Regions from separate parts of the Flintibacter sp. SJQ-8 genome, predicted to be linked through region 2. Evidence: riboswitches for the same ligand, from Rfam matches in the RefSeq annotation. Region 2 holds a riboswitch; the other holds the start of a gene.
What was found. A riboswitch is a leader RNA that binds a small molecule or an ion and turns the genes downstream of it on or off. The one in region 2 is predicted to bind FMN.
Positions count from the first base shown of each region.

Region 1 (8,278 bases), on a different contig from region 2:
CCACGATTCTTTTAATAATTCACCAAATGCCCCATCCGCTTCTGCTTGGTGCGCAGATAGAACAGGTCGTGGGCGGTGGCGTCCATCTGAATGGGCACCCGGCTGTTGATGCGCATGCCGAACTCCGTCAGCTGATAGAGCTTGTCCGGGTTGTTGGTCAGCAGGCGCATACTCTTCACCCCCAGGTCCCGCAGGATCTGGGCCCCGATATAATACTCCCGCTGGTCGGCGGCAAAGCCCAGGGCCAGGTTGGCCTCCAGGGTGTCCATACCCTGCTCCTGCAGGGCATAGGCCTTCAGCTTGTTGATCAGACCGATGCCCCGGCCCTCCTGGCGCATATACAGCAGGATGCCCCGGCCCTCTTTCTCGATCTGGCTCATGGCGGCGGCCAGCTGCTGGCCGCAGTCGCAGCGCAGGGAGCCGAAGGTGTCGCCGGTGAGACACTCGGAGTGGACCCGGCACAGCACGTCCTCTCCGTCGCCGATGTCCCCCTTCACCAGGGCCACATGATGCTCGCCGTTCAGGCGGTTCACATAGCCATAGGCGGTAAAGTCCCCGTACTTGGTGGGCATGTGGACAGCGGCCTCCTGGTCCACCAGTTTCTCGTGGCACTTGCGGTACTCCTGCAGGTCCTTGATGGTGATAAAGGTCAGGCCAAAGCGCTTTGCCAGCTCCATCAGCTCGGGGGTGCGCATCATGGTGCCGTCCTCCCGCATGATCTCGCAGCACAGTCCGCAGGCCTTCAGCCCCGCCAGACGGCACAGGTCCACGGTGGCCTCGGTGTGGCCCTCCCGCTCCAGCACGCCGTTGGGCTTGGCCAGCAGGGGGAACATGTGCCCGGGGCGGCGGAAGTCCGACGGCTTGGCATCCTCGGCCACGCAGGCCATGGCGGTCACGGACCGCTCGGCGGCGGAGATGCCGGTGGTGGTGTTGGCGGCGTCGATGGACACGGTGAAGGCCGTCTCGTGGTTGTCCGTGTTTTTAGAGACCATCTGGGGGATCTGCAGCTTCTCCACGAACTCCGCAGACATGGGCATACAGATCAGGCCCTTGCCGTGGGTGGCCATAAAGTTGATATTTTCCGTGGTGGCAAACTGGGCCGCACAGATAAAGTCGCCCTCGTTCTCCCGGTCCGGGTCGTCGGTGACCAGAATGATCTTGCCCGCCCGCAGGTCGGCCAGGGCCTCCTCCACCGTGTTGAACTGACTCATTTTGATATCCTCCGCTTCTCCTCTTTGGCCCCCTTGTGAAAGGGGGCTGTCAGCGCCGACGGCGATGACTGAGGGATTCTCTTTCGTTTAAAATCCGTGCTGTGACAGAAATTCCATGGTCAATTTGCTCTCTTTGGTTTTGAGCTCCGGGGCGGGACGAAGCAGCCGCTCCACATATTTTCCGATGATATCGCTCTCCAGATTCACCCGGTCGCCTACCCGGCGCCGACCCAGCAGGGTGACGGCGGCGGTGTGGGGGATGACGGAGACGGCGAACCGGTCCGGCTCCACCCGGGCCACCGTCAGGCTGATGCCGTCGATGGCGATGGAGCCCTTCTCCACCACATAGCGCAGCACCTGCTCCGGTGCCGTTATGGTAAACCAAATGGCGTTGTCGTCCCGTTCAATGGCGGCGATGGTGCCCACGCCGTCCACATGCCCGGCCACGATGTGCCCGCCGAAGCGCCCGTTGGCCGCCATGGCCCGCTCCAGATTCACCGGGCTGCCCGGGCCCAGCCCCGCCAGGGAGGAGCGATCCAGGGTCTCGTGCATCACGTCGGCGGTGAAGCCGTGGCCGGTGAGGCTGGTGGCCGTCAGGCACACCCCGTTTACCGCCACGCTGTCGCCGATCTTCAAATCGCTTAAAATCGCCTCCGCCCGGATGGCAAGTACGGCGGAGACCCGGCCCCGGGTCACCCGCTCTACGGTGCCCAGTTCCTCAATGATGCCGGTAAACATCCCGGTCCACCTCGCTCTCCAGCAAAAAGTCCGCCCCGATCTGGGTGATCACAGTGTTTTTCAAAGGGAAGGCCGCCGCAGGGGCGTCCACGCCCCGGCCCTCCACCGGGGTCTTGGCCGTCCGCCCGCCAAAGAGCTTGGGGGCCACATAGGCCATCACGGCGTCCACCACCCCCTGGTCCAGAGCCGACCAGTTCAGGGTGCCGCCCCCCTCCAGCAGGACGGAGTCGATCTCCTGCTTCCCCAGGCAGTCCATCAGGGCGTTTAAGTCTACATGTCCGTCCCGCTCCGGCAGCACCAGCATTCGGCAGCCCGCCCGCTCATAGGGGGCCAGGCGCTCCGGGGCGGCGCAGCAGGTGGCGATCCAGGTGGGGGTCTGCCCGGCGCTCGTCACCACCTGGGCGGTGAGGGGGGTGCGCAGGCGGGTGTCACAGATGACCCGGATGGGGTCCCGCCCCCCGGGCAGGCGGCAGGTGAGCCTGGGGTCGTCGGCGATCACCGTGCCCACCCCCACCAGAATGGCCCGGCACCGGTGGCGCAGGGTCTGGACGTGGGCCCGGGCCTCCTCCCCCGTCACCCACTGGGAGGCCCCGGTGTAGGCGGCGATCTTGCCGTCCAGAGTCATGGCGTATTTCATGATGACGTAGGGCCGCCCGGTCTGGATGTATTTGAGAAAGACCCGGTTCAGCCGGTCACACTCTGTTCGGAGGACGCCCTCCTCCACCTGCACGCCGTGGTCCCGTAGGATCTGAACGCCCTTCCCCGCCACCAGGGGATTGGGGTCGGGGGAGCCCACTACCACCCGGGCGATGCCCGCCTGCAAGATGGCGTCGGTGCAGGGGGGCTGGCGGCCCTGGTGACAGCAGGGCTCCAGGGTGACGTACAAGGTGCCCCCCGCCGGGTCGCCAGTACAGTTTTTCAGAGCGGCCCGCTCGGCGTGGAGGTCGCCGCACCGGGCGTGATAGCCCTGGCCGATGATGGCCCCGTCCTTGACGATGACAGCCCCCACCATGGGGTTGGGGCTGGTCCACCCCGCCCCACGCTCCGCCAGCTCTAAGGCCAGCGCCATGTAATTTTTGTCCGCTTCTGTCATGCTGCCGCGCTCCCTTCAGGGGACGAAAAACGCCCCGGACCGAAACGTCCAGGGCGGGGAAACGGCGGTAAGTCCCCCGGTCTCCCCGTCGGCAACAAAAAAGCTCTGGAATTCAAATTCCAGAGCCAAGGTCGCTTGAACGGGGATAGATCGGGTCTATCCTGCCATACGCACATCTTCTTCCATCCAGACTATACTGTCGGCTTCGGAGTTTCACCGAATCATGCCTTGCGGCTCGTGGGCTGTACCACCGGTGGGGAATCTCACCCCGCCCTGAAGACTGTTATTTTCTTTTTCTGCCGTCAGTATACGCGGGTTGCGCTTCTCTGTCAAGGGGGCGGTTTCTTCCTGCCCAGGGAACAACGGCCAAATTTGGCCCCTTCGCCCGGTCTTTCTCTCTGCAATTTCGTTGATTTCAGACGGTTTTCGACCCAGGCGGCCCCTGAAAAAATTTTCACGGAAAGCTCTTTTGCCCCATGGCCGGATATGATATAATCGGGTGAAGTTAAGATTTTGGAGGAACCTGCCCATGCCCTATGCCCTGCTTGCCCTGGTCCTGGTGATCCTGGACCAGGTGGTGAAATATCTGGTCCTGACCCACATTCCCCTGGGGGGGTATGTGCCCTTTCTGCCCCACGTGGTCTGCCTGACCTATGTGCAGAACACCGGGGCCGCCTTCTCTATGTTCTCTCAGCACACCTGGATATTGGCCTTTATCTCCCTGGTCATGTCGGTGGTGCTGGCGGTGGCCCTGTGGAAAAATTTCTTCACCCATCCCCTGGGCAAGGTGACCCTCTCCCTGCTGCTGGCCGGGGCGGTGGGCAATCTCATTGACCGGGCCATGCGGGGCTTTGTGGTGGACATGTTCCAGCTGCTGTTTATGAACTTTGCCGTGTTCAACGTGGCCGACATCTGCGTGGTGGTGGGGGGCATCGCCGCCGCGGCCTATTATCTGCTGCTGGCCGACAAGCTGGAGCACAAGGAGGCGCCCCATGGGACCGCAGACGCTGACCGCTGACCGCGCCGGGGAGCGGGCGGACGCCTTTCTGGCCCGCAGCGTCCCCGACCTCACCCGCTCCGCCGCCCAGCGCCTGCTGGAGGAGGGGGCCGTCACCGTCAACGGCACGGCGGTGAAGAAGAACTATAAGACCTCCCCCGGGGACCAGGTGACCTTCACCCTGCCCGACCCGGAGCCCATCGACGTGCAGCCCCAGAACATCCCCCTGGACGTGGTGTTTGAGGACGACGACGTGATCGTGGTGAACAAGCCGGTGGGCCTGGTGGTCCACCCCGCCCCCGGCCACCCGGACGGCACCCTGGTCAACGCCCTGCTCTATCACTGCGGCAGCTCCCTGTCTGGCATCAACGGGGCCATCCGCCCGGGTATCGTCCACCGCATTGACCGGGACACCTCCGGTCTCATCATCGCCGCCAAAAACGACAGGGCCCACCTGGCCCTGGCCGCCCAGCTTCAGGACCACTCTCTGGCCCGGGTGTACGAGGCGGTGACGGTGGGCGGTTTGAAAGAGGACAGCGGCACGGTGAACGCCCCCATTGCCCGCCACCCGGTGGACCGCAAGCGCATGGCGGTGGACTGGAAAAATGGCCGCCCCGCCGTGACCCACTGGTCCGTGCTGGCCCGCTATGCCCTGGGCACCCACGTGGAGTGCCGCCTGGAGACAGGGCGCACCCACCAGATCCGGGTCCACATGGCCTCCATCGGCCACCCCCTGCTGGGGGACACGGTATACGGCAGCAAAAAGCCCTGGCCCGGCCTGGCGGGGCAGTGTCTCCACGCCCGGCGGCTGAAGTTCGTCCACCCCACCACGGGCAAGCTGGTAGAGCTGGAGTGCCCCCTGCCCGACTGGTTCCAGCACGTGCTGCGGCAAATTGACCGCTGAAGCTGTGTCAACCGCCCCCTGTTTTCCGGTTTTCAGCGTGTTTACCCGCTCTGGTTGTCAGAGCGGGTATTTTCTTTTGTGCAGCTCCCGTCAGTTTTAACGAAAAATTTATATCGCAAAAACTTTCTTGATATAATGTTGACAATCCCGCCTCGCCTGCTATACTTAAATTAGAACACAACCATACTAACATCAAACCGGCATCAGCCGCGAAATGCGGCAGGAAAACGAGGGGGCATCCACATGAACACATTTCTTTGGCAGGTCTTTCCCGTGGCGCTCTTCGCCGTTCGGGGGCTTTTGAAGAGCCAGCACGCCCTGGCCGTCCCGGTGGAGGTGGCGGTGTATGTGGCCCTGGTGGTGTGGACCGTCCACACCTTCCTGTGCCAGGTGTATCTGTGGCTGAAGACCCACAGCCTGCTGCCCGACGTCTCCGCCCTCACGGCCCGGTGGTTCCGCTTTGGCTATGCCGGTCACACGGGGCAGGACGGCTTTACCAGCGGCGTATTTCTCTTTATCTCCGCCCTTGTCGTCCCCCTGGTGGCCTGGGGGTTCTGTCCCTTCTGAGCCTTGATCTAAGATAAAAAACGTGCCCGGACACGCGGCTCTCGCCGGTGTCCGGGCACGATCATCTTTATGGCTTATTTACAGGGAGTGGGACAATCAGTTGGAAGCGGTGTCCAGGTCCTTGTCGCCGCCCCAGATCATGTTGCGGCGCAGCTCCTCGCCCACGATCTCCATCTGGTGCTTGGCCAGCTGGGCGCGCTTAGAGTTGAAGAAGGTGCGGCCAAAGCTCTTGTTCTCGGCGATCCAGCGGCCGGCGAAGGTGCCGTCCTGGATGTCGGACAGGACCGCCTTCATGTTCTTCTTGGTCTCCTCATAGGGCAGGACACGGGGGCCGGAGACATACTCGCCGAACTCCGCGGTGTCGGAGATGGAGTAGTTCATGGCAGCCACGCCGCCCTTGTTGATCAGGTCGATGATCAGCTTCATCTCGTGGATGCACTCGAAATAGGCGTTCTCGGGCTCGTAACCGGCCTCCACCAGGGTCTCGAAGCCGCACTTCATCAGCTCCACAACGCCGCCGCACAGAACGGCCTGCTCGCCGAACAGGTCGGTCTCGGTCTCGTCGTGGAAGGTGGTCTCCATCACACCGGCGCGGGCGCCGCCGATGCCGGCGATGTAGGCCAGGGCGATCTTATAGGCATCGCCGGTGGCGTTCTGCTCCACGGCCACCAGGCAGGGCACGCCCTTGCCGTTGACATAGGTGGAGCGGACGGTGTGGCCGGGGCCCTTGGGGGCAGCCATGAACACGTCCACGCCCTTGGGGGGCACGATCTGCTGATAGCGGATGTTGAAGCCGTGGGCGAAGGCCAGGGCCTTGCCCTCGGTCATGTAGGGGGCGATGCTCTTCTTGTACACGTCGGCCTGGACCTCGTCGTTGATCAGGATCATGACGATGTCGCCCCACTGGGCGGCCTCCTCGATGGTCTTCACCTGCAGGCCGGCCTTCTCGGCGTTGGCCCAGTTCTTAGAGCCCTGGCGCAGGCCCACGCACACGTCGCAGCCGGAGTCCTTCAGGTTCAGCGCATGGGCGTGACCCTGGGAGCCATAGCCGATGATGGCGATCTTCTTCCCGTCCAGATAGCTGATGTCGCAATCCTTCTCATAATACATTTTTGCCATAGTTGTATTCCTCCTTGAGTTTATTGTCGTCATATATAGTGCTGCGCCCTCTTTCGATGGCGAGAGTACCCGTTTTTGCGATCTCCAGAATGCCGAAGTCCTCCAGCAGGCCGATGAGGGCAGAGGTCTTCTGCTTGTCCCCGAAAATGGCCACGGTGAGGGTGTCCCGGCTGACGTCGATGATGTTGGCCCGGAAGATGTTGGACATCTGCACCACCTCGTCCCGGGCGGCCCGGTCTGCGGCGGCCACTTTGATCAGGGCGAACTCCCGCTGGATGGATGCCCCCTCGTCCAAAATTTTCACCGCCAGGACGGGGATCAGCTTGCTGCACTGGGCGGCGATCTGGTCGATCATCAGCTCGTCGGCCAGGATCACGATGGTGATGCGGGTGACCCCGGGCTTGTCCGTCTCGCCGGAGACGATGGACTCGATGTTATAGCCCTTGCGGGAGAACAGCCGGGCCACCTGGCTGAGGACACCGGGGATATCCCGCACCAGGATGGCCAGGGTGTACAGCTTTTTCTCTTTATCAAATTCACGTTTCAAAGCGTCCACCCCCTTAATTGAGCAAAAAGTCGGTGATATGGGCCCCGCCGGCCACCATGGGCCGGACCATCTCGTCCATATCCAGGCGGCAGTCGATGACGCAGCCGCACTTGGCATCCAGCGCAGCCCGGAAGGCCCGCTCCATCTCCTCCGGCGTGGTCACCCGGAAGCCCTTCAGGCCATAGGCCTCGGCCAGCTTTACAAAGTCGGGGCCCCGGTCCAGGGTGGTCTCGGAGTACCGCTCGTGGTAGATGAGGTGCTGCCACTGACGGACCATGCCCAGGGTGCCGTTATTAAAGATGACGGTGATGATGGGCAGGTGATAGTGCTCCACGGTGCACAGCTCGTGGCAGTTCATGCGGAAGCAGCCGTCGCCGGTGGTGTGGACCACCACCTTGTCCGGGTTGCCCGCCTGGGCCCCGATGGCGGCACCCAGGCCAAAGCCCATGGTGCCGAAGCCGCCGCTGGTGAGCAGCTGGCCGGGATAGTCAAAGTGGAAATGCTGGATGGACCACATCTGGTGCTGGCCCACGTCGGTGGACACGATGGCGTCCTGGGGGGCCAGGCGGCGGATGGTCTCCAGCACCTGCTGGGGGGTGAGGCGCGCGCCGCTCTCCGGATCCTGGGCGGGGCGCAGGGCCTGGACGTATTCCGTCCACTCCGCGTGGTGATACTGGGGGATGCGCCCGTTCAGCAGCTCCAGTACCCGTTTGGCGTCGCCCACGATGTGGTGGTCGGTGAGGACGTTCTTGTCGATCTCCGAGCGGTCAATGTCGATCTGGACGATCTTGGCCTGGCTGGCGAAGGACGTCGGGTCCAGGGCCACCCGGTCAGAGAAGCGGCAGCCCACGGCGATAAGCAGGTCACACTCGTTGCAGGCCACGTTGCTGGCCCGGGAGCCGTGCATGCCGATCATGCCGGTGGTCAGGGGGTGGTCGCCGGGGAAGCCGCCGCCGCCCATGACGGTGATAGCCACGGGGGCGTCCAGCTTTTCGGCCAGCTCTTTGAACTCCTTGTCCGCCCGGCCACGGACCACGCCGCCGCCGCAGATGAGCAGGGGGCGCTGGGCCTGGGCGATCATCTCGGCCAGCTTGTCCACGTC
Region 1 is NZ_JBPJWR010000004.1:369,280-377,557, forward strand. Features, by position in the region: gene ACSAMP_RS02790 (bifunctional 3,4-dihydroxy-2-butanone-4-phosphate synthase/GTP cyclohydrolase II) at 12-1,211, opposite strand; gene ACSAMP_RS02795 (riboflavin synthase) at 1,299-1,949, opposite strand; gene ribD (bifunctional diaminohydroxyphosphoribosylaminopyrimidine deaminase/5-amino-6-(5-phosphoribosylamino)uracil reductase RibD) at 1,930-3,042, opposite strand; FMN riboswitch at 3,213-3,327, opposite strand; gene lspA (signal peptidase II) at 3,572-4,060, shown strand; gene ACSAMP_RS02810 (RluA family pseudouridine synthase) at 4,035-4,943, shown strand; gene ACSAMP_RS02815 (hypothetical protein) at 5,187-5,510, shown strand; gene ilvC (ketol-acid reductoisomerase) at 5,607-6,629, opposite strand; gene ilvN (acetolactate synthase small subunit) at 6,610-7,176, opposite strand; gene ilvB (biosynthetic-type acetolactate synthase large subunit) at 7,190-8,278, opposite strand, start outside.
Region 1: another riboswitch for FMN. It lies ahead of ribD (bifunctional diaminohydroxyphosphoribosylaminopyrimidine deaminase/5-amino-6-(5-phosphoribosylamino)uracil reductase RibD); the one in region 2 lies ahead of ACSAMP_RS09960 (ECF transporter S component).

Region 2 (8,278 bases):
GCGATACTCGCCAGCATCTCCGTCAGGGTAAAACCCCGGCTGCGCCGCTTCTCCTTCACTCCGCTCACCTCGCTGTGCGTAACCCGAACGTCAAGCTTCTTTTCAGAAGCGTATCCGCCTTAAAACGTTACATATTTTTACATTTTCGGTGTTTTAACGACTGACATATAGATTTTAATACCAGATTCTCAAAATTTCAATCGTTTCAACCCCCTCTCAACGAAAATTGACTAATGTAACAAAAATATTTTTCACTTCTATACTTTTCCGTCATTTCACCGGGCGCTCTCTCCGCGGGCTGTTTTCTGAAAAGAAAAGAGGGACGCGAGCTCGCGTCCCTCTTTTGGCTGCTTTTCCGTTGGAAAGGCGATCAGAACATGGCGACCACAGCGCCGTGATACTTGTCGGCGATGTACTGCTTCACAGAGTCGGTCTCCAGCGCGGAGATCAGAGCTTTGATCTTGGGGGTGTTCTCGTCGCCGTTGCGCACAGCGATCACGTTGGCATAGGTCTGAGCGGCATCGCCGGAGGCATCCTCCACAGCCAGGGCATCCTCGGTGTGCAGACCGGCCTGGAGGGCATAGTTGCCGTTGATGACGGCCACGGTGCCCTGGGCGCTGTTGGCCAGCTGGGTGGGCACAGTGTCGGCCTGGACAGCCTGGATGTCAAAACCGTGGTCATCCTTGATATCCAGGGTGGTCACGCCGGTCTCGGCGCTGGCCTCCTCGGGCAGGTCGATGAGGCCCTCCTGGGCCAGCAGGAACAGGGCGCGGGTCTCGTTGCTGTCGTCGGCGGGGATCAGAATGGTGGCGCCGGGCTGGATGTCGGCCACGCTGGCCACGCCATTGCCATACAGGCCGAAGGGCTCGTAGTGGATCTTGGCGGCGGAGACCAGGTCGGTACCGTTAGAGGCGTTGTAGCTGTTCAGATAGGGGGTGTGCTGGAAGTAGTTGGCATCCAGAGAGCCGTCGGCCAGGGCGCGGTTGGGCAGCACATAGTCGTCATAGACCACGATCTTCAGGTCGTAGCCCTCCTGGGCCAGGCTGTCCTTCACCTGCTCCAGGATCTCGGCGTGAGGGGTGGAGCTGGCACCCACGGTGATGGTCTCCAGGTCGCCAGTCTGGGCGGAGGAGCTGCTGGCGGCATCAGAGCCGGAGCCGGACACGGAGGCGGAGCTGCCGCCCTTGCCGGAGCAGCCAGTGAACGCGCCCAGGGCCAGCACGAGGGCCAGGGCAAGAGCAAATTTCTTCTTCATTTAGAATGATCTCCTTTTTGCTTGAATTTGCTTCAATAAAATATGGTGAACGGTGCGGAAAAAGCCGCGCCGGTCCTCCCGTTATCGGATGCGCTTGTCCGTCTTCCGGGCCACCAGTTCGCCAATGAACTGGATGACCTGGACCACGATCCAGATAAGCACCACGCACACCCAGATCACGTCGGCGTTGCTGCGCTGGTGGCCATAGATGATGGCCACCTGGCCCAGGCCGGTGCCGCCCAGGGTGGCGGCCATGGCGGTGTAGCCCAGAACGGTGACAGTGGCGATGACCGAGCCGTGGATCAGAGAGGGCTTGGCCTCGGGCAGCAGCACATGCCACACGATCTGCCAGTTGGTGCAGCCCATGGACTGGGCGGCCTCGATGACCCCGCTGGGGACCTCCTTCACCGAGGACTCCACCATCCGGGCGATGTAGGGAGCGGCGGCAATAATCAAGGTGACGATCACCGAGCCGTTGCCCAGGCTCTTGCCCAGGATCAGCCGGGCCACCGGCATCATAGCCACCATCAGGATAATGCAGGGGATGCTGCGGAAAAAGTTGACCACAAAGCCCAGCACGCAGTTGATGATGCGGCAGGCCATCTGCTTCCCCTTCCCCACCTGGGGCAGGCCGTTTTTATCCGTTACCCACAGGATCACGCCCATGGGCAGACCGAAGAGATAGGCAAAGCCGGTGGACAGCAGGGTCATGTAGATGGTCTCCCACACGCCCAGCTGGAGCAGGCCGTTGTCCCACAGTTTTACAAGCATTTCAGACATCACTTGCTCTCCTCCTTCCACTGGATGCCGCTGCTGCGCAGCCAGGCGCGGACCTTCTCCGCCTGGTTCTCGTCACAGGGCAGTTCCAGCAGCATCTGGCCATAGGCCTTGCCCTCCACCTCTTTGGTGTCGGCAAACAGAATATTCACCGGCACCTGGCACTCCAGGGTCAGCTGAGACAGCACGGGCTGCTTGGCGCTTTCGCCGCTGAAGATAATGCGCAGCTGGGCTCCGCCGCTGGTCTGGGCGGCACTGATATCCTGGGGCAGGATGAGCTCCCGGGCGATCTGGGACTGGGGGTTTGTGAACACGTCGCTCACCTTGCCCTCCTCAGCGATGGAGCTGTGGTCGATCACCGCCACCCGGTCGCAGATCTGGTCGATGACCTTCATCTCGTGGGTGATGATGATAATCGTCACGCCCAGGTCCCGGTTGATCTGCCGCAGCAGCTCCAGAATGGCACGGGTGGTGTTGGGGTCCAGGGCGCTGGTGGCCTCGTCGCACAGCAGATACTTGGGGCTGGTAGACAGGGCCCGGGCAATGGCCACCCGCTGCTTCTGGCCGCCGGAGAGCTGGCTGGGATAGGACCTGGCCTTGTCAGACAGGCCCACCAGCCCCAGCAGCTCCGCCGCCCGGGCCTGGGCCTTGTCCTTCTTCTCCCCCGCCAGCATCAGGGGGAAGGCCACGTTGCTGAGCACCGTGCGCTGCTCCAGCAGGTTAAAGCCCTGAAAGATCATGCCGATGTTCCGCCGCATGGCCAGCAGCTGCTTCTGGGGCAGCCGGGTCAGCTCCTGGCCGTCGATCCACACCTCGCCCTGGGTGGGCCGCTCCAGCAGATTGATGCACCGCACCAGGGTACTCTTGCCCGCGCCGGACAGACCGATCACGCCGAAGATCTCCCCGTCCTGAATGGTCAGGTCGATATCCCGCAGGGCGGTGACGCTGCCGGAGGAGGTCTCATAGGTCTTGCCCAAATGCTTTAATTCGATCATGGGGACGCCCCTTTCCTTTATACACATATACACACTGATCAGCAGGGTCCAGACGCTCAGGTCCGATCCCGTGAAAAAAGACCTGAGAAACACGCCCGTTTCTCAGGTCTTGGTTGCGCTCATTGCCTATCAGCAGACGAAGCGGAGACCGAACGAGCCCATGTTTTGAGCGCAGCGCATCATACGCATGGAAACCATGCGCATCCCCTCCATCATCATGCAGCGGGTGCGGTGGACGCTCTCCATATGGGTCAGCCTCCTCTTTTCTGTCAGATACCTGTGTATCATAGCACCCAAATACCGCCTCTGTCAATACTTTTTCCCCATTTCTCCACAGTCACCTGCAGGAAAGAAACACTTGCATTTCCTCCCGTCATCGCTTATAATAAAAACAACGAACAACTGAATTCAATGTCTTCAGGGCGGGGTGTGATTCCCCACTGGCGGTATAGTCCGCGACCGGATCTGTTCGCAGGTCCGCTGACCCGGTGAAACTCCGGGACCAACGGTATAGTCCGGATGGAAGAAGATGTGTGGAAACGATCCATGTCGCTTTGCGGCCGATCTCCCTCCTCCTTTGATCGTTTTGACACCTGGAAGGCATGGCTTTTCAGGTGTTTCAAGACAAATCGAAGGAGTTGTTTTTTATGTCCCGCACCACGAATATCCGCAAGCTGGCCGTAATGGCCCTTCTGGTGGCCGTATCTGTAGTTTTGATCTATGCGGTCCACTTCCCCCTGATCCCCGCCGCCGCCTTCTTGGAGTATGACCCGGCAGACATCCCCATTCTCATCGGCGCTCTGGCCTATGGCCCTCTGGCCGGCGTGGCCCTCACCGTGGTGGCCAGCCTGATCCAGGGCGTCACTGTCAGCGCGGGCAGCGGCCTCTATGGCATTGTGATGCACATCATCGCCACCTCCACCCTGGTACTGGTGGCCGGTTCCATCTACCGTTTCCGCCGCACCCGCTCCGGCGGGGTCCTGGGCCTGCTGCTGGGCACCCTGGCCATGGGTCTTATCATGATGCCCGCCAACCACATCATCACCCCCTACTTCACCGGCTGGCCCGTGGAGGCGGTGGATGCCCTGCTGCTGCCCGGTATTCTCCCCTTCAACCTCATCAAGGCCGGACTGAACTCCGGGGTCACCTTCCTGCTCTATAAGACCGTGTCCCGCTACATTGTCCACGGCGAGGGCTGGCAGAAGCCCGCCGCACAGAAGGTCTGATCCGCAACCAGTCACAAAACCGCCGCAGGGCTTCCTGCGGCGGTTTTCACAGTGATTCAGGACTTTTGTCCTTATTTTTCATGATACCCCAGTCATTGTCACACTTTTTTTGCCGCCACAAACAGGTTGGGCGGTGCGGGGAACAGGTTCTTGCTCTCTACCACGGTAAAGCCTGCGTCGGCAATGCGCCGTTCCAGCCCCTTCATCTTATAGAAGGCCACATAGGGCATGGAACCGGTGCGGCTTTTAAACCACTTCTTCACGCCCACCTTGGTCAGCTTCTCCCCCAGGCAGTCGGTGGCAGAGAGAAACCGTCCGCCGGGCTTTAACAGGCTTTTGATCCGGGCCAGCACGGCGGCGCTGTCCTCCACATAGCACAGCACGTTGAACGCAGTGACCACATCGAAGCTGGCCGGCTCCAGACAGGGGTCAAACAGGTCGGTCTGGGTCACCTCTACATTGGTCACGCCATGATCGGCCATCTTCTGTTTGGCCTTGACCACCATCTCATCCGAAATATCGATGGCCCGGATGTACTTCACATGGGGGGCCTCCTCCAGGGTGACGATGCCCGTGCCGCAGGCAAAGTCCAGCACCCGGTCCTCCGGCTTTAAATAGGCCAGCGTCCGCTCCGCCGTCAGCTGATAGGCCCGCTCGTACTGGGGGCCGATCTGCTCGTCATAATTATGGGAGCGGTGGTTCCAAAAATCTCTCTCCGTGATCATGGGACAATGCACTTCCTTTCTTCGCCCAGTATAGCATATCCGTTGAAATTTTAAAATAGTTTCCCGGTCACTTTTGTTCTTTTTGTCAGTTTAGAACATCCGTTTGACTTTTCAGCCAGGAACCGGTATAATGGCCTTACCAAACCGATGGGAAAGGGGCGCTGGGCTGTGGACCGGATCATTTTTCACTGCGATCTGAACTGTTTTTACGCCTCCGCCGAGCTGCTGGACCACCCGGAGCTGCGCCACCTGCCTGTGGCGGTGTGCGGCGACCCGGAGAGCCGCCACGGCATCATCCTGGCCAAAAACGAGCCCGCCAAGGGCTTTGGGGTCAAGACGGCGGAGACCATCTGGCAGGCCCGGAAAAAGTGCCCGGAGCTGGTCCTCCTCCCTGCCCACCACGACAAATACCGCCGCCTGTCCCGCCAGGTGGGAGAGATCTATCGGGAGTACACCGACCTGGTGGAGCCCTTCGGCATCGACGAGAGCTGGCTGGACCTCACCGGCTCCCTCCACCTCTTCGGCGGGGATGCCGCTGCCCTGGCCGACCGGCTGCGGGACCGGCTGCGCCGGGAGCTGGGGCTGACCATCTCCGTGGGCGTTTCCTTCAACAAGGTCTTTGCCAAGCTGGGCAGCGACTATAAAAAGCCGGATGCCACCACCGTCATCACCCGGGAGAATTTCCGGCGCATCGTCTGGCCCCTGCCCGTGTCCGACCTGCTGTATGTGGGCCGGGCCGCCGAGCAGACCTTTCAGCGCTTCGGCGTGAAGACCATCGGGGACCTGGCCGCCTTTGACCGCCAGGCTCTGTTTACCCTGCTGGGCAAGCACGGCGTTCAGCTCCACGATTACGCCTGCGGTCTGGACCGCTCCCCCGTCGCTCCCGCCGGACAGTACACCCCGCCCAAGTCGGTGGGCAACGGCTTCACCTTTCCCCGGAATCTGCAGGGCTGGGAGGAGATCCGGGGCGGCATCACCCAACTGTCTGACCATGTGGCCGCCCGGCTCAGGCTGTGCGGCATGAAGTGTCAAGGGATCTCCCTTGCCATCCGGGACCCGGATTTTCACGACATCAGCCGCCAGACCCGCCTGGACACCCCCACCTATCTGGGCCGGGAGCTGGCCCGGTCTGCCATGGCCCTGGCCGACCAGTGCTGGTCCATGGACCGCCCAGTGCGGGCCCTCACCGTCACGGCCATCTATCTCATCCCGGCGGAGGAGGCCGCCGCCCAGCTGGAGCTTTGGGATGCCCCCCGGCAGCACCAGCGGGAGCGCCGGGAGCGGCTGGAGCAGACCATGGATGCCATCCGGGCCAAATACGGCGGGAGGGCCATCCAGCCCGCCTCCGCCCCCCGGAACACGGCCTCCACCGGCCACGCCCCCTTCCCGGACCGGGAGGGGACATAGTCCACGCCGCCTCCGCATAGCCTTTGCCATGGAGGTGATCCCTCGCCCATGGCTTTTTCCGACCTGCTCTGCCACATGGCCCGCAGCCCCGCCCTGGCCGTCACCGTGCTCCTCACCCTGGCGGTGCTGGTGGTGAACGGCTGGACGGATGCCCCCAACGCCATCGCCGGGGTGGTGGTCTCCGGGGCGCTCCCCTTCCCGGCCGCTGCGGCGCTGGCCGCTCTGTGCAACTGCGCCGGGGTGCTGTCCGTCACGGCGGCGGCTCCGGTGGCCCGGACCGTCTACTCCATGGCCCGCTTCGGCGGAACGCCCCGCCAGGCCCTGTGCGCCCTGTGCGCCGCCATGGCCGCCGTTGTCCTGTGGGCGGTGGCCGCCTGGGCGCTGGGCATCCCCACCAGCGAGAGCCACGCCCTGGCCGCCGGTCTCTCCGGGGCCGCCGTGGCCCAGGCGGGTGAACTGTCCTGTATCCGCTGGTGGGCCTGGGGACGGGTGCTGGGCGGACTGATCCTGTCCATTCTCCTGGCCTTTTGGGCCGGACGGGCGGTACAGCGGCGGCTGTCCCGGCTGAACGCCGATCCGCACGCCCTCCGCCTGGCCCAGCTTCCCGGGGCGGCGGCCGCCGCCTTTCTCCACGGAGCTCAGGACGGGCAGAAGCTGCTGGGGGTCTTTCTCCTGGGGCTGGCCCTGGCCCGGGGACAGGGGGATGCGCCGCCGGGACCGGTCCCCCTGTGGCTGTCCCTTCTGTGCGCCGCCGCCATGTCCGGGGGCACCGCTCTGGGCGGGCGGCGGATCATCCACCGCATGGGCCGGGACATGGTGGCTCTGGACCCCTGCCGGGCCCTGTCCACCGACCTGGCCGGGGTGCTGAGCCTGTGGGCGGCCACCCTGCTGGGTCTGCCCGTCTCCACCACCCACACCCGCACCGCCGCCCTGCTGGGGGCAGGCAGCGCCGGGGGCGGACAGACAGACTGGTCTGTGGCCGGTCAGGTGGCCCTGGCCTGGCTGCTCACCTTTCCCTGCTGCGCCCTGCTGGGGTGGGGGGCCGGACGGCTCTTTTTGGCCCGGCTGTGAAAAAGCGCCCTGTCCTCCCGCACAGGCAGAAGGACAGGGCGCTTGATCGTGTTATCGAAATACTTTCCCCTCTTCGTCCAGCACTTCTCTTCTGTGGAAGGTGACGAAGTCGGGGGCGTATTCGGGGTAGGCCCGGCAGAAGGCGGCCCGGAGGAGCTCCGGGTTCAGGCCTGGATTCTGGGCGGACAGCACCGCGTCCAGGGTCATGGTGTCGCTCTGGCACTCCAGGTTCCAGCCCCGGATGAGGGGGATCAGGTCCACCTCGGTATAGCCCTTCTTGGACTTGTTGGACTTCTTCTGCACCACCAGGCTCTCCTGGGTCAGCAGAGCCTGCATGGCGGGCTCGGCCTCCTGGGGGCGGCCCTCGGAGTATTCAAAGTTCATGATATAGTTGATGGAGGCCAGCTCCTTCAGCTTTCGCTCCGCCGGATAGCACTGGTGGATGACGATGCCCTCGGGCATGGCGGCGGTGAGCCGCTCTGGCACCTGGTCATAGGGCATATCCCCCATCAGGCCGAATTCCAGGATCTCGCACTGGCTGGAGTAGCCCACGGACAGGGGCAGGGCGATGGACACGAAGGGGTGGGGATTGAAGCCCTCGGTGTGCTTGATCTGGATGTGGGCCCGGGCAAAGGCCCGCTGAAAGGTGCGCATCAGGTCCAGGTGAGAGATATACTTGGCCCGGCCCGTTTTGGAAAACAGTAGACGATCAGCCACAGCGGCCACCTCCTGTCAGCAGCAGATTGGCGCCGCAGCCCGAGCAACGGGTGCGGCAGTCCGGCGTGGTGATGGACTGATAGCACAGTTCCCGCTCGTGCCACA
Region 2 is NZ_JBPJWR010000011.1:339,691-347,968, reverse strand. Features, by position in the region: gene ACSAMP_RS09980 (pilus assembly FimT family protein) at 1-59, opposite strand, end outside; gene ACSAMP_RS09975 (MetQ/NlpA family ABC transporter substrate-binding protein) at 371-1,255, opposite strand; gene ACSAMP_RS09970 (methionine ABC transporter permease) at 1,337-2,035, opposite strand; gene ACSAMP_RS09965 (methionine ABC transporter ATP-binding protein) at 2,035-3,027, opposite strand; FMN riboswitch at 3,437-3,562, shown strand; gene ACSAMP_RS09960 (ECF transporter S component) at 3,675-4,253, shown strand; gene ACSAMP_RS09955 (class I SAM-dependent methyltransferase) at 4,352-4,978, opposite strand; gene dinB (DNA polymerase IV) at 5,147-6,385, shown strand; gene ACSAMP_RS09945 (inorganic phosphate transporter) at 6,434-7,456, shown strand; gene ACSAMP_RS09940 (TIGR03936 family radical SAM-associated protein) at 7,508-8,173, opposite strand; gene ACSAMP_RS09935 (TIGR03960 family B12-binding radical SAM protein) at 8,166-8,278, opposite strand, start outside.